3 regions of the Kocuria sp. MNB10 genome follow, and region 3 is predicted to be linked to each of the others. Evidence: riboswitches for the same ligand, from Rfam matches in the RefSeq annotation. Region 3 holds a riboswitch; each other region holds the start of a gene.
What was found. A riboswitch is a leader RNA that binds a small molecule or an ion and turns the genes downstream of it on or off. The one in region 3 is predicted to bind S-adenosylmethionine.
Positions count from the first base shown of each region.

Region 1: linked by a shared signal. The riboswitch ahead of ACW9PK_RS07030 (O-acetylhomoserine aminocarboxypropyltransferase/cysteine synthase family protein) and the one ahead of ACW9PK_RS04315 (methylenetetrahydrofolate reductase) in region 3 are both predicted to bind S-adenosylmethionine.
Region 2: linked by a shared signal. The riboswitch ahead of ACW9PK_RS07085 (LLM class flavin-dependent oxidoreductase) and the one ahead of ACW9PK_RS04315 (methylenetetrahydrofolate reductase) in region 3 are both predicted to bind S-adenosylmethionine.

Region 1 covers NZ_CM133411.1:1,567,034-1,571,021, forward strand. Annotated here, with positions in the region: gene ACW9PK_RS07020 (hypothetical protein) at 1-198, shown strand, start outside; gene ACW9PK_RS07025 (CoA-binding protein) at 248-739, opposite strand; gene ACW9PK_RS07030 (O-acetylhomoserine aminocarboxypropyltransferase/cysteine synthase family protein) at 736-2,160, opposite strand; SAM riboswitch class I at 2,222-2,319, opposite strand; gene ACW9PK_RS07035 (FeoA family protein) at 2,625-2,882, shown strand; gene feoB (ferrous iron transporter B) at 2,915-3,988, shown strand, end outside.
Region 2 covers NZ_CM133411.1:1,578,087-1,582,074, reverse strand. Annotated here, with positions in the region: gene ACW9PK_RS07090 (SdpI family protein) at 1-61, opposite strand, end outside; gene ACW9PK_RS07085 (LLM class flavin-dependent oxidoreductase) at 347-1,774, opposite strand; SAM riboswitch class IV at 1,852-1,966, opposite strand; SAM riboswitch class I at 2,095-2,186, shown strand; gene ACW9PK_RS07080 (ABC transporter ATP-binding protein) at 2,194-2,997, shown strand; gene ACW9PK_RS07075 (aliphatic sulfonate ABC transporter substrate-binding protein) at 3,002-3,988, shown strand, end outside.
Region 3 covers NZ_CM133411.1:972,121-976,108, reverse strand. Annotated here, with positions in the region: gene metE (5-methyltetrahydropteroyltriglutamate--homocysteine S-methyltransferase) at 1-818, opposite strand, end outside; gene ACW9PK_RS04315 (methylenetetrahydrofolate reductase) at 1,016-1,969, opposite strand; SAM riboswitch class IV at 2,050-2,166, opposite strand; gene ACW9PK_RS04310 (hypothetical protein) at 2,216-2,485, shown strand; gene ACW9PK_RS04305 (thermonuclease family protein) at 2,609-3,397, opposite strand; gene ACW9PK_RS04300 (fructosamine kinase family protein) at 3,446-3,988, shown strand, end outside.

The DNA.
Region 1 (3,988 bases), 590 kb from region 3:
TTCATGGGGCCGCTGGTCGCGGATCCCAGCACGGAACGTGATTCGTCCGAGGTGCTGGACCCGCTCGTCTCGACCATGGCCAATGAAGCGTTCCTGGCCGATGCGCAGCGGCTCTACACCGTGGTCCCGGAGGACCAGGTGGGCCAGCGCGAGTCGCAGGGCTGGCAGCGGGTGGCGGCGGTGTTGCGCCTGGCGTGAGCGAGGCGCAGCGTCGGCGGCCGTGCGCCGGCACCGTCGCGCCCCGCTCTCAGGCCAGGACCTGGCGCTTCGAGGAGATCACTCCGGTGTTGAACCCGGCCAGGTGGAGACCGCCGTGGAAGCGCGCGTGCTCGATCTTCACGCACTGGTCCATCACCACGTCCAGCCCGGCGTCCTCCGCGATGGCCGCCGCTTCCTCGTTCCACGAGCCCAGCTGCAGCCACAGGGTCTTGGCGCCCACGGCTACGGCCTCCCGTGCCACGCCGGGCAGGTCCGCGTCCTTGCGGAACACGTCCACGAGGTCCGGGACCTCGGGCAGCTCCGCGAGCGACGGGTAGGCCTTCTGGCCCAGCACCTCGTCCAGCACGGGGTTCACGAAGTACACGCGGTACGGGCTCGACGACTGCAGGTACGTGGCCACGAAGTAGCTCGCACGGGACGGCTTGTTGGACATCCCCACGATCGCGATCGAGCGCGTGCCTCGGAGGATGCCGAGCCGTTCGGGGGCGCTGGGGCCCACCCAGGTGCGTTGCGTGCTCATGCCTGTTCTCCTTCGTCTCCGGGCAGCGCGCAGGCCGCCGCACTGTTGCCCTGGTCCAGGGTGGTGCGCGCCGCGCCCGTGAGCGCGGCGGAGGGGGCGACGACGCCGCCCTCCCGGTCCCTTCCGCTGGCTGCGCTCAGTGCCTGGTCCAGGTCCCACAGGATGTCCGCGGTGTCCTCGAGACCCACGGAGATCCGGATCAGGTCCTCCTTGACCCCGCCCGCGGCGAGCTGTTCGGAGCTCAACTGCTGGTGGGTCGTGGACGCGGGGTGCAGCACGAGGGTGCGGGCGTCCCCGATGTTGGCCAGGTGTGAGGCCAGTTGCAGGCTCCCGATGAATCGGGCGCCCACCTCACGGCCGCTCAACTCGTCCGTGCCAGCCACACCGAAGGCGAAGACGGATCCGATGCCGTGGGGCAGGTACTTCTGCGCGCGTTCGTGGTGGGGGTGGTCCTCGAGTCCCGCGTAATTGACGTAGGAGATGCGTGGATCCGTGGCGAGCCACTGCACGACCTCCTGCGCGTTCGCCACGTGGGCGTCCATGCGCTGGGGGAGGGTCTCCACACCCTGCAGCAGGTTCCACGCGGCCTGCGGGGTCAGGGACGCCCCGATGTCGCGCAGCTGTTCCGAACGGAGCTTGGTCAGGAATCCGTACTCACCGAAGTTCCCCCACCACGACACGTTGTTGTACGAGGGAACCGGTTCGGTCATGGCCGGGAACTTCCCGTTGCCCCAGTCGAAGCCGCCGGATTCGACCACCACGCCGCCCAGGGTGTTACCGTGCCCGCCCAGGAACTTGGTGATCGAGTGGATCACGATGTCCGCGCCGTGCTCGAACGGGCGGCACAGGTACGGGGTGTTGAGGGTCGCGTCCACGATCAGCGGGACACCCGCCTCGCGGGCCACCGCGGCGAGCCCCTCCAGATCGGCGATCTCGCCGGACGGGTTGGCCACGAGTTCGGTGTACACGGCCTTGGTGTGCTCGGTGATCGCAGCCTTGTAGTCCGCCGGGTCGGTCCCGGGGACGAAGGTGGTTTCCACACCGAAGCGACGCAGGGTCACGTCCAGCTGGGTGACCGTTCCGCCGTAGAGCTGGGACGAGGCCACCACGTGGTCACCCTGGCCACACAGCGTGGCGAACGTGATGAACTCGGCGGCCATCCCGGAGGACGTGGCGACCGCCCCGATCCCGCCCTCGAGGGAGGCGATGCGCTCTTCCAAGGCCGCCACGGTGGGGTTGCCGATGCGCGAGTAAATGTTGCCGTACTTCTGCAGCGCGAACAGGTTGGCGGCGTCGTCGGCGTCCTTGAAGACGAACGAGCTGGTCTGGTAGATGGGCACGGAGCGGGCGCCGTGCTCGGCGTCCGGGGTGCCGCCGGCGTGCAGGGCGCGGGTGCGGAAACCGAACTGGTGCTCGGCCATGGATGTCCTCCTCGTCGGCCGGGTACGGCTCCCGTCCGACAGCTGCCCGGGGCCGCGCAGCACTCCATCGGTCCTGACGGTAGCACCGTGCAGTTGGCCGAGCACTGCGGGTTGCTGCGGCGTCATGGATCCAGGTCTCTCGGCCGCTCGGGATGGTGCGTCTATTGTGTCGCGCGCGTGGGTGACGGACCAAACCGTGCGGATCGCAGCCGCCCGAAAGCGGGTGAGATTGATCCAGAAAAATGACTCGATGACCTCGGATAACACGGTGTTCTGAATCACTTAGATTAGGAAAGGTGAGCCTTGCCTTACTCGTATTTCAGGCGCACAGTAAATGCGCCCGGAGCATCCGCCGACACGATTCGGCGGGGAGGAGTGACCCGGGTCCACCAGGAAAAGGGGGCACGGCCATGAGGTCCGCGCGTAAAACCGCTGTCGCGGCAAGCGGCACGACACTGTGTGACATGAAGCCGGGTGATTCCCAACGGGTCGACTCAGTGCTGCAGGCCGCGGATCCCGCCGTACGCCGTCGCCTCGAGGCCCTGGGCTTCCGCCCCGACGAAGAGGTCACGTGCGTGCGACGCGCCCCCATGGGGTGCCCGATCCTGTTCCGCGTGTGCGGCGCGGACATCTGCCTGCGCAAGGAACAAGCACGCATGATCACGGTGGCCGGTTCCGCGGCGGTGAGTGATCGACCCGAACTCGCCCGGTCGGCGTCGTGACCTGTCATGCACCCGAGGGGCGTGGGAACACCGTGTCCCTGGACGCCGCCGAGGTGGCCCTGATCGGATGCCCCAACACCGGCAAGTCCTCCCTGTTCAACCGGCTCACCGGCCTGACCGCCGCCACGGGTAACTACCCCGGCGTGACCGTCACGCGCTCGCGAGGTGTGGCCGCCACCCCCGCCGGCAGGATCACGCTCACCGACCTCCCCGGGACGTACTCGCTCGAACCCGCGAGCCCGGACGAGCAGGTGGTCCTGGACCACCTCACGGGAGCCCTGGAAACCGACGAGGCACCCGGTGCCCTGCTCGTGGTGCTGGACGCCACGACCATGCACCGCGCCCTGGGACTGTGCGCGGAGGCGCTCGCGCTGGGGCGGCCCACCGCGGTGGTGCTGACCATGATCGACGAGCTGCGCGGCCACGGCGGGGACATCGACACCGCCGCCCTCTCCCGAGCGCTCGGGGTGCCCGTGGCGGAGACCGTGGCGCACAAGGGCCGGGGGATCGACGACGTCCGGGAGCTGCTGGGCCGCGCCGCCCAGTGGCCCGTGGCACTCGTCCCGCCGCCCACGGGGGATCAGGCCCAGCTCGGCGCCTGGATCCGTTCCGTGCTGGACGCCGCGAGCTACCGGGCACCGCACGAGTCGCGGGCCACCACGGGGATCGACCGCGTCCTGCTGCACCCCGTGTGGGGAACGCTGGTCTTCTTCGGCGTGATGTTCGGGTTCTTCCAGGTCATCTTCACCGTGGCCGCCCCCATCCAGGATGCGATCCAGGGGGTCTTCGACTCCCTGGGTGCGGCGGCATCCGAGAACCTGGGGTCGGGGTTCTTCGCGGACTTCGTGGGTACCGCACTGATCGGCGGTGTGGGCGGGGTGCTGGTGTTCCTGCCCCAGATCTTCTTCCTCTACCTCATGATCTCGATCCTGGAATCGGTGGGATACATGTCCCGCGCGGCATTCCTGATGGACAAGATCATGGCGCGCAGCGGGCTGGACGGCCGCGCATTCGTGGCCATGCTCTCGTCCATGGCGTGCGCGGTCCCCGGGATCATGGCCACGCGGACCATGCCGTCCTCGCGTGACCGGATCACGACCATCATG
Region 2 (3,988 bases), 610 kb from region 3:
CGACGCACACCAGGACCGTGCTGAACGACAGCATGATCACTCCGAGCAGGTCCTCGTCCACGGTTCCCTCCGGGTCACGGGCATTTCCTCCACCCTACGACCGTCACGGATCCGGGCACTGCGGATCCGGTGACGTCATCCGCGAACGCCTCCACGGCAAGGTGCTCCGCCGCAGGGCAGAACCCAGTGGGGAATCCTGGTCGTCGTCAGCTGACACAAGGTCATGACGGGGTCGCTCTCTTCCCCATCGCCAGGGATGGGGCGGTCACGGTGACCGGGGTCGACGACGCCGCCCTGCCGGACCTGCGGGACCGGGTGCGAGCGGCGTCGTCGTTGGAGGGAGGTGTCAGCCCACCAGCTCGCGGGACGGCGTGTCCGCGACGGAGGGCTCGCCCACGAACGCGCCGCGGTACTTCGCAGCGGGATGGGTGTCCTTGACCCGGGGACGGCCCTCGCCGTAGAGGGACTCGCGCAGGGTGGTGCCCTCGTACTCGGTGCGGTAGCGCCCGCGCTTCTGCAACTCGGGGACCACGTACTCCACGAAGTCCTCGAAGGAACCGGGGCTCACATGGTAGGCCAGGTTGATGCCGTCCAGGCCGCCCTCGTCCACCCAGGTTTCGAGCTGATCCGCGACGGTCTGCGCGGAGCCCACGAGGACCGCACCCATCCCACCCAGGGCGCAGTGCTTGGCGATCTCCTCGCGCGTCCACTGCTTGTCCTTGGACTGCAGCGTGAACGGGGTCAGGAAGGACTGGATGGAGTCGGTCTTGATGTAGTTCAAGGCCTCGTCCTCGTCGAACTGGGACAGGTCCACGCCGGACCACCCACCGATGATCGCCTGGGAGGCCTCCAGGTCCACGTATTGCAAGTAATCGCGGTACTTCTCCTGGGCCTGCTCGTCCGTGTCCGCGACGACCACGGAGAGCATCGCGTAGATCTTGACGTCGTCACGGCTGCGGCCCTCGGCCTGAGCCCGGTCGCGGATCTTGTCAGTCACGAAACGCGTGAGGTCCGGGCGCAACCCGCCGATGAACACGGCTTCCGCGTGCTTACCCGCGAACGCCTGCCCGCGCGAGGACGCGCCGGCCTGGAAGATCAGCGGTGTGCGCTGCGGGGACGGTGCCGTGAGCCCCGCTCCGGGAACCGTGAAGTGCTCCCCGCTGTGCCGGATGGGATGGACCTTGGTGGGATCCGCGTAGACACCCGTCTCACGGTTCTGAACCACAGCGTCCTCCTCCCACGAGCCCTCCCAAAGCTTGTAGCACACGTCCAGGAACTCCTCCGCGATCTCGTAACGCGTATCGTGCTCAATCTGGCGCGGCAGGCCCTGGTTCTCCGCAGCGGACGGAAGGTAGGAGGTCACCACGTTGAATCCCACGCGGCCCTTGGTGAGGTGATCCAGTGTGGCGTACTTGCGGGCCAGGGTGTAGGGCTGCTCGTAGGTCACCGCGCTCGTCACGCCGAAGCCCAGGTGCTCGGTCACGGCGGCCATGGCCGAGACCTGCATGAACGGGTCGTTGACCGGGAACTGGGCCCCGTCACGCACGGCCGGAGCCGCGGAGTTCTTGTAGATGTCGTAGATGCCCACCACGTCCGCAAGGAACAGGGCGTCGAACTTGCCCCGCTCCAGCAGCTTGGCCAGCCCCGTCCAGTACTCGATGGTGTTGTACTCGGTGGCCCGGGACCGCGGGTGACGCCACAACCCGAAGCTCTGGTGATCCACGCAGGTCATGTCGAACGCGTTGACGGAAATCCGTTTGCTCATCTCGGTCAGCCCCTCAGCAGGAACACGACCCGCGCCCCGTGCACCACCTACGGCGGCCTACCTTGCGGGTCCAGCGCGCTTGTGTGGCGCCGTACTTGCCGCATGCGGTGTGTCATGCGGCCCGATCCTCACCTGGGGCACCCCGCTACGGGAGAGGGTTGCCGTCCGACAAGCCAGGGCTAAACGTCGGCACTCGTGATCGTTGTGGCATCGATCCTAACGGGGATCCCCGGTCCTCGGAAACACCTCGGGTTACGGCACGTCACGACGGCGCCCCGGCGCGTCACACGATTTGCACCCGCGGGCTCCCGGCCCGTTCAATGGTGTGGTTCCCATCCGGAGCGGCTGAGAGACCTGGCTCGTTGACGTCGCAGCAACCAGCCCCACGCGGGCAAGGTGCTAATGCCAGGAACGATGGAGTTGATGAATTGAGCCATATCCTCACGCGCCCGGAATCTGCCGTCGACGCCGCTGCGGTCACCTTCGACCGGGTCGGCAAGTCCTTCCCCGCACACCACGGAGCGCATGTCCACGACGTCCTGAGGGACGTGACCTTCACGGTGCGTCCGGGCGAGATCGTCTCCGTCCTGGGCCCCTCGGGGTGCGGCAAGTCCACCCTGCTACGCGCCGTGGCCGGGCTCGGCACGGCGAGCGAGGGCGAAGTCCGGATCGACGACTCGGTGGTGCGCGAGATCGACCCGCGCTGCGCCGTCGGCTTCCAGGAACCGCGGTTGCTGCCGTGGCGCAGCGTGGCGCGCAACGTGGCACTGGGTCTGCCCCACGGGACTCCCGCCCGGGAAGGGAAGCGGCGGGTGGCGCAGCTGTTGGAGCTCGTCGGCCTGTCCCACCACGCGAATCACCGTCCCTCGGAGATCTCCGGGGGCATGGCACAGCGCGCATCCCTCGCCCGGGCCCTGGCACGGAACCCGCGGGTCCTGCTGTTGGACGAGCCCTTCGGGGCCCTGGACGCCCTGACCCGGATCAGGATGCAGGATCTGCTGCTGGACGTGCACCGCGCCGATCCCACGACCGTGCTCATGGTCACCCACGACGTCGAGGAAGCCCTGGTGCTCTCCGATCACGTGGTGGTGCTCGCGCGGGAAACGGCCACGGGCCCCGCGACCATCGCCGAGATCATCTCCCCCGAGCTGGCCCGCCCGCGCTCCCGCGAGGACAGTGAGATCACCGCGCTGCGCGCCCACCTGTTGGCCTTGCTCGGCGTGGAGCGCTGAGCGCATGGCGCAGTTGTCCCGACGCCGCGCCCTGCAGGCACTCGGCCTGTCCGCGCTGGCGCTGCCCCTGAGCGGATGCGTCATGGAGGGCGAAGGTCCGGGCCGCGGTGTGGCCGGCGGTTCCGCGCACGAGATCTACCTGGACTATGCGACCTACAACCCGCTGTCCCTGATCATCAAGGCCAAGGGCTGGCTCGAGAAGGTCGCCGAGGCCCACGGTCAGACCGTGACGTGGGTGTACTCGGCCGGTTCCAACAAGGCCAACGAGTCGCTACGCGCCGGGGTCGTGGACGTGGGCTCCACGGCAGGTTCCGCCGCACTGCTCGCGCGTGCCAACCGCTCGCCGATCAGGACGATCGACCTGTTCTCACAGCCCGAGTGGTCCGCGCTCGTGCGCACCCCGGACTCCCCCGTGCGCACCGTGGCGGATCTCGCGGGCACGTCCGTGGCCGCGACGAAGGGCACGGATCCGTACTTCTTCCTCCTACAGTCCCTCGGCGCGGCGGGCATGAGCGCCCAGGACGTCACCGTGGTGAACCTGCAGCACGCGGACGGGCGCACCGCGCTGGACACCGGTCAGGTGGCCGCATGGTCCGGACTGGACCCCGTGATGGCCGCCGCGGAGAAGGCGGGGGACGTGCTGTTCCACCGGCAGTTGGAGTTCAACACGTACGGGTTCCTCAACGCGCGGGAGGTGTTCCTGCAGCTGAACCCCACGGGTGCGCAGGACGTGGTGAACACGTACGCCTACGCGCGGCAGTGGGCGCTGCAGCACCCGGAGGAGGGGATCGCGATCCTCGCGGAAGGCGCGAGCATCGATCGCGACACCGCCCGGCGGGTCTGGCAGCGCACCCACCTGGACATCGACCCCGTTCCGGGCCCCGAACAGCTCGCGGTGCTCGAGCGGGTCGGGCCCATCCTGGTGGAATCCGGGGACGTCTCCTCGCAGCAGGACGTGGACGAGGCGCTCGCGAACATCGTGGAGCAGCAC
Region 3 (3,988 bases):
TCGCCGGCATCGCCGTAGCCCACGGTCACGAGGATCGCGGGGCGCTGTTGCTCGTTCGAAAGTTGGGTGTAGGCGCTCTCGAGGGCGGCCACGAGTTCGGTGCGTTCCACGCTCCACCCGTCCGCGGCGAGGGCCGGCTCGTCGAGTTGCACCCATTCGACGCCGGCCTCAGCCAGGGCTCGCAGGATCGCGGCGTATTCGGCCACGACGTCGTCGAGGCGCTGCAGGGGGTGACTTGCGACGGCATCGGTGGTCTCGGGGCGTGAGAGCAAGAGCAGGCTCACGGGGCCCACGAGGACCGGGCGGGTGGTGATCCCGGTGGTCCCGAGGGTGGTCCGGTAGCGGGACACGAGGCTCTCGGGGTTCGCACGCAACGGGGTGTCCGGGCCGATCTCGGGTACGTAGTAGTGGTAGTTGGTGTCGAACCACTTGGTCATCTCGAGCGGCTCCAACCGATCGGTGCCGCGGGACAACGCCGTGATCAGCTCGATCCCGCGGGGCGTGTCCGGGGCGGCGGGCTCGTAGCCGTCCGCGATGAACCGCGCGGGAACCGCGCCTAGCGCCAGGGACGTGTCCAGGACGTGGTCCACCGCGAACCCCTCGGACGGCACCGCGTGATCCGTGGTGAGGCCGAGTTCGGACAATCGCGTGGCGGTGCGCTCACGCAACCGGGCGAGGGTGTCCAGCACGGTGGTGGCGGGGTGCTGTTGCGGGTCCTTCCAATAGGACTCGAGTGCGCGCTTGAGCTCGCGGTCGGGGCCGATGCGGGGGTAGCCCAGGATCGTGGCGGCGGGGAACGGGACGGGCTGGGTGCTCATGGGAACTCCTCGGAGCTGGTGTGGGGTATGGCGGTTAGGGGGTGTGATGAGCCGCGGCAACGGGTGTGCTCCGGCGCGGCGGGGTAAGGGGAACGTCAGCGTGGGTGGTGCCGCTACGAACGGTTTTCGGCCTGCCCGGATGTGGCGGTCGAAGCCAACACGATCGGTTCACGGGTCGGTCGGGGCTGGTGCGGAGGTCAGGCCGCGGGGCTGCGGCCTCGGTATTCGCGTGCGGCATCCCGGACCCGCAGGTGCTCCAGGATGGTCAGCGCCGCCTCGGGGCGGTTGAACGTGTACAGGTGGAAACCGGCGCAGCCCAGATCCATGAGGTCGTCGATCAGGGACAGGGTGGCCGCGACCCCTCGGTGGCGCAGTTCCTCGGGAGTGTCGGCGCGCAGGAACCGGGTGAGGCGTTCCGGGACCCGGACCCCGGTGATCTCGGTCATGCGCTGCAACCTTTGAGGGTTGCTCAGCGGCATGAGCCCGGCGACCACGGGGATGTGGATGCCCTCCGAGCGCGCGCGTTCCAGGAACGTGGCGTAGTCCTCGGGTTCGTAGAGCACCTGCGTGATCGCGTAGTCCGCGCCGGCCTCCTGCTTGTCCCACAGGGACGCGAGATCCGCCTCGAAGTCGCGGCCTCGCGCGGGGGACGGGTAGCACGCCACCGACACGGACAGCGGTCGCTGACCCGGGCGGAACCCGGTGCCGAAGCGACGTCGTTCGACGTCCCGGATCAGCTCCACCAGTTGGGAGGCCCGGCCCAGGCCACCCGCTGGGGTCCGCCATTCCCCGGTACCCAGGGGCGGGTCGCCGCGCAGCGCGAGGAGGTCGCGAACGCCGTCGTCCAGCAACTGGTCCACGGCGCGCTCGAGACCCGCGCGGTCCGTGCCACCGCACGTGAAGTGCGCCATGACCGGGGTCTTGGTCGTGCGGCGCAGGTGGCGCAGCGCCTCGCGGGAGACGCCGTGATGGCCGGCGTGACCGTGGGTGACCGAGAAGAAATCCGGCCCGGCCTGGGCCATGGCGTCGATGTTGCGCCACACAGTGTCCGGGTCCGCGGTGGGCCGCGGCGGGAACACTTCGAACGAGACAAGCGTGGAGCGGCGCGGGCGCCGGACCAGCCAGGACGTCCCCGTGGGCGGGCCAGTCACGGGCGCGGGTTCTGACGCTGCGAGGGGTGCGGGCATATAAAAAATCCTCCGGCGTTAGGACGCCGGAGGATGAGCTCCGAGCGCCGTACTTGCCGACCACGCGGTTGCGCGGCGGCCGGATCCTCATCTGGGGCACCCCACTACAGCTGGAGGGTTGCCGCCCGGTTAGCCAGAGCTTCGCACCGGGACTCATGATCCTTTGTTACGAGCGAGCGTAGCACAGCCTCGTGACGAGGCCCACGAACGATGACGGAACCGCCGGCCTCCCGCCGCGCTCGTCTTCCCAAGCGGGCTGAATGGACCGCACGGGGGCACCTGGGCCCTGCCGTGGTCATCCTGCCCCACGACGTGCAGGACATGAAGATGCCCGAGTTGGGACCCGAGAACTGGGTCTCGCGCTCGATAGCCGCGGCGCCGGCCGCGGGCGGGTCCGCGTCCTCGCAGGCACCCGCTCCGACGACGACGCCGTCCCCCTTGCGCAGCGCGACCGCCAACCCCGGTCGTCACGAACCCTGAGTTCGGGCCGCCGTGCATCCGGCGGCTCGCCGGTGCACCCGCGTGACCAAAGCGCGGCGAAAAACAGGGACGCCCACCCGGTCAACCGACCGGGTGGGCGCGCCTTGGCGTGTCATCAGCAACTCAGCATGGGTGCCAGACCTTTCCTCCCGGTTCGTAGCACCGGGGGCCGGTGTAACCGGGATAACCGCCATCACTCTCGGGAGCCGGGGGCACGTGGGGTGCCGCCGGCAGCTGCGGGGCAGCAGGTACCCGGGGCGCGGCCGGTAGCTGAGGTGCCGCGGGCTGCGCGGGGGCGGGGTTGTAGTTGTAGTTCGGTTGCGGAGCGGGATTGGGTTGGGGTGCCGGATCGCCCACGGCGACCTCGTCCTCCACGACCGCGGGAGGCGCCTCGAGCGTCGGCGTGGGAGTGGGCGTGGAGGACGAGGTGGGACTCGGCGTCGCGCTCGGGCTCGCGGTGCTCGGAGTTGTGGTGCCGGGGGATGCGGATTCCCCCGGCGGCGCGCAGTCCTGCTTCGGGTCGAAGAAACCGACCTGCATGGCCTGGGCGACGTTGTACGCGCTGTCCATCTCTCGCCGGTACGTGCTGTTGGCGCCCACGGTCATGGGCGTTGCCAGGCCCGCCTTGACGAGTGCCTGGTTGACGTTCAACCCGTCGTCGTCGCGGGTCACTCGGGCGAGGGTGCGGCCGTAGCGGTCCGTGCGTTCCACGTCGTAGTCCAGGTGGATCGTGGATCCCTTGGGCAGTAGGTCCTCAAGCTTGGCCGTGGCCTCGTCCGCGAGGCACTCGCCGGGCTGACCGTCCCGCGCGACCTCCGGGGTATTGATGTTCAGCAGCCGCACCCGCGTGGACTTCCCCGCGATCGTGGCGTCCAGGGTGTCCCCGTCCACCACGCGTTCCACTGTGGCCACTGAGTCGTCCGGGGTGGTGCGCAGTGCGGCATGGTGTAGACAAGACGCATGGCCACCATCGATGAGCTTCCCGGTGAGATTGTCGCGGACCTGCGCGTGAGCGATGCCCGTCCCCTGAGCGGCGGGGACACCGCCCGCGCCTACTGGCTCGAGACCCCGGACGGGCCCCTGTTCGCCAAGACCATGCCGGGTGCCCCGGCGGGTGTGTTGGCGTTGGAGGCGGCGGGACTCGAGGCGCTGCGCGCCGTCGCCCCCGCCGAGGTGCGGGTGCCCAGGGTGCATCACGTGGGCGATGAGGCCCTGGTGCTCGAGTGGATCGACGAGGGTCCCGGACGGCAGGACCGTGCCACGGAACGCAGCATGGGTGCTGGTCTCGCGGCCATCCACCGCGCGCGAGCCCCGCACGTCGGGTGGCTCTCGGCGGAGCTGCCGGAACGCATCGGCTCGTTCCCGGTGGATCTCACGCCCACGGACGACTGGGCCGACTTCCTGTTACACCGCCGCATCGAGCCGTTGCTGCGCGCGGCGATCGACGCGGGACACCTGGACCCCGCGGCGTCGGACCTGCTGGCGCGCTTGGCGCCGCGAGCG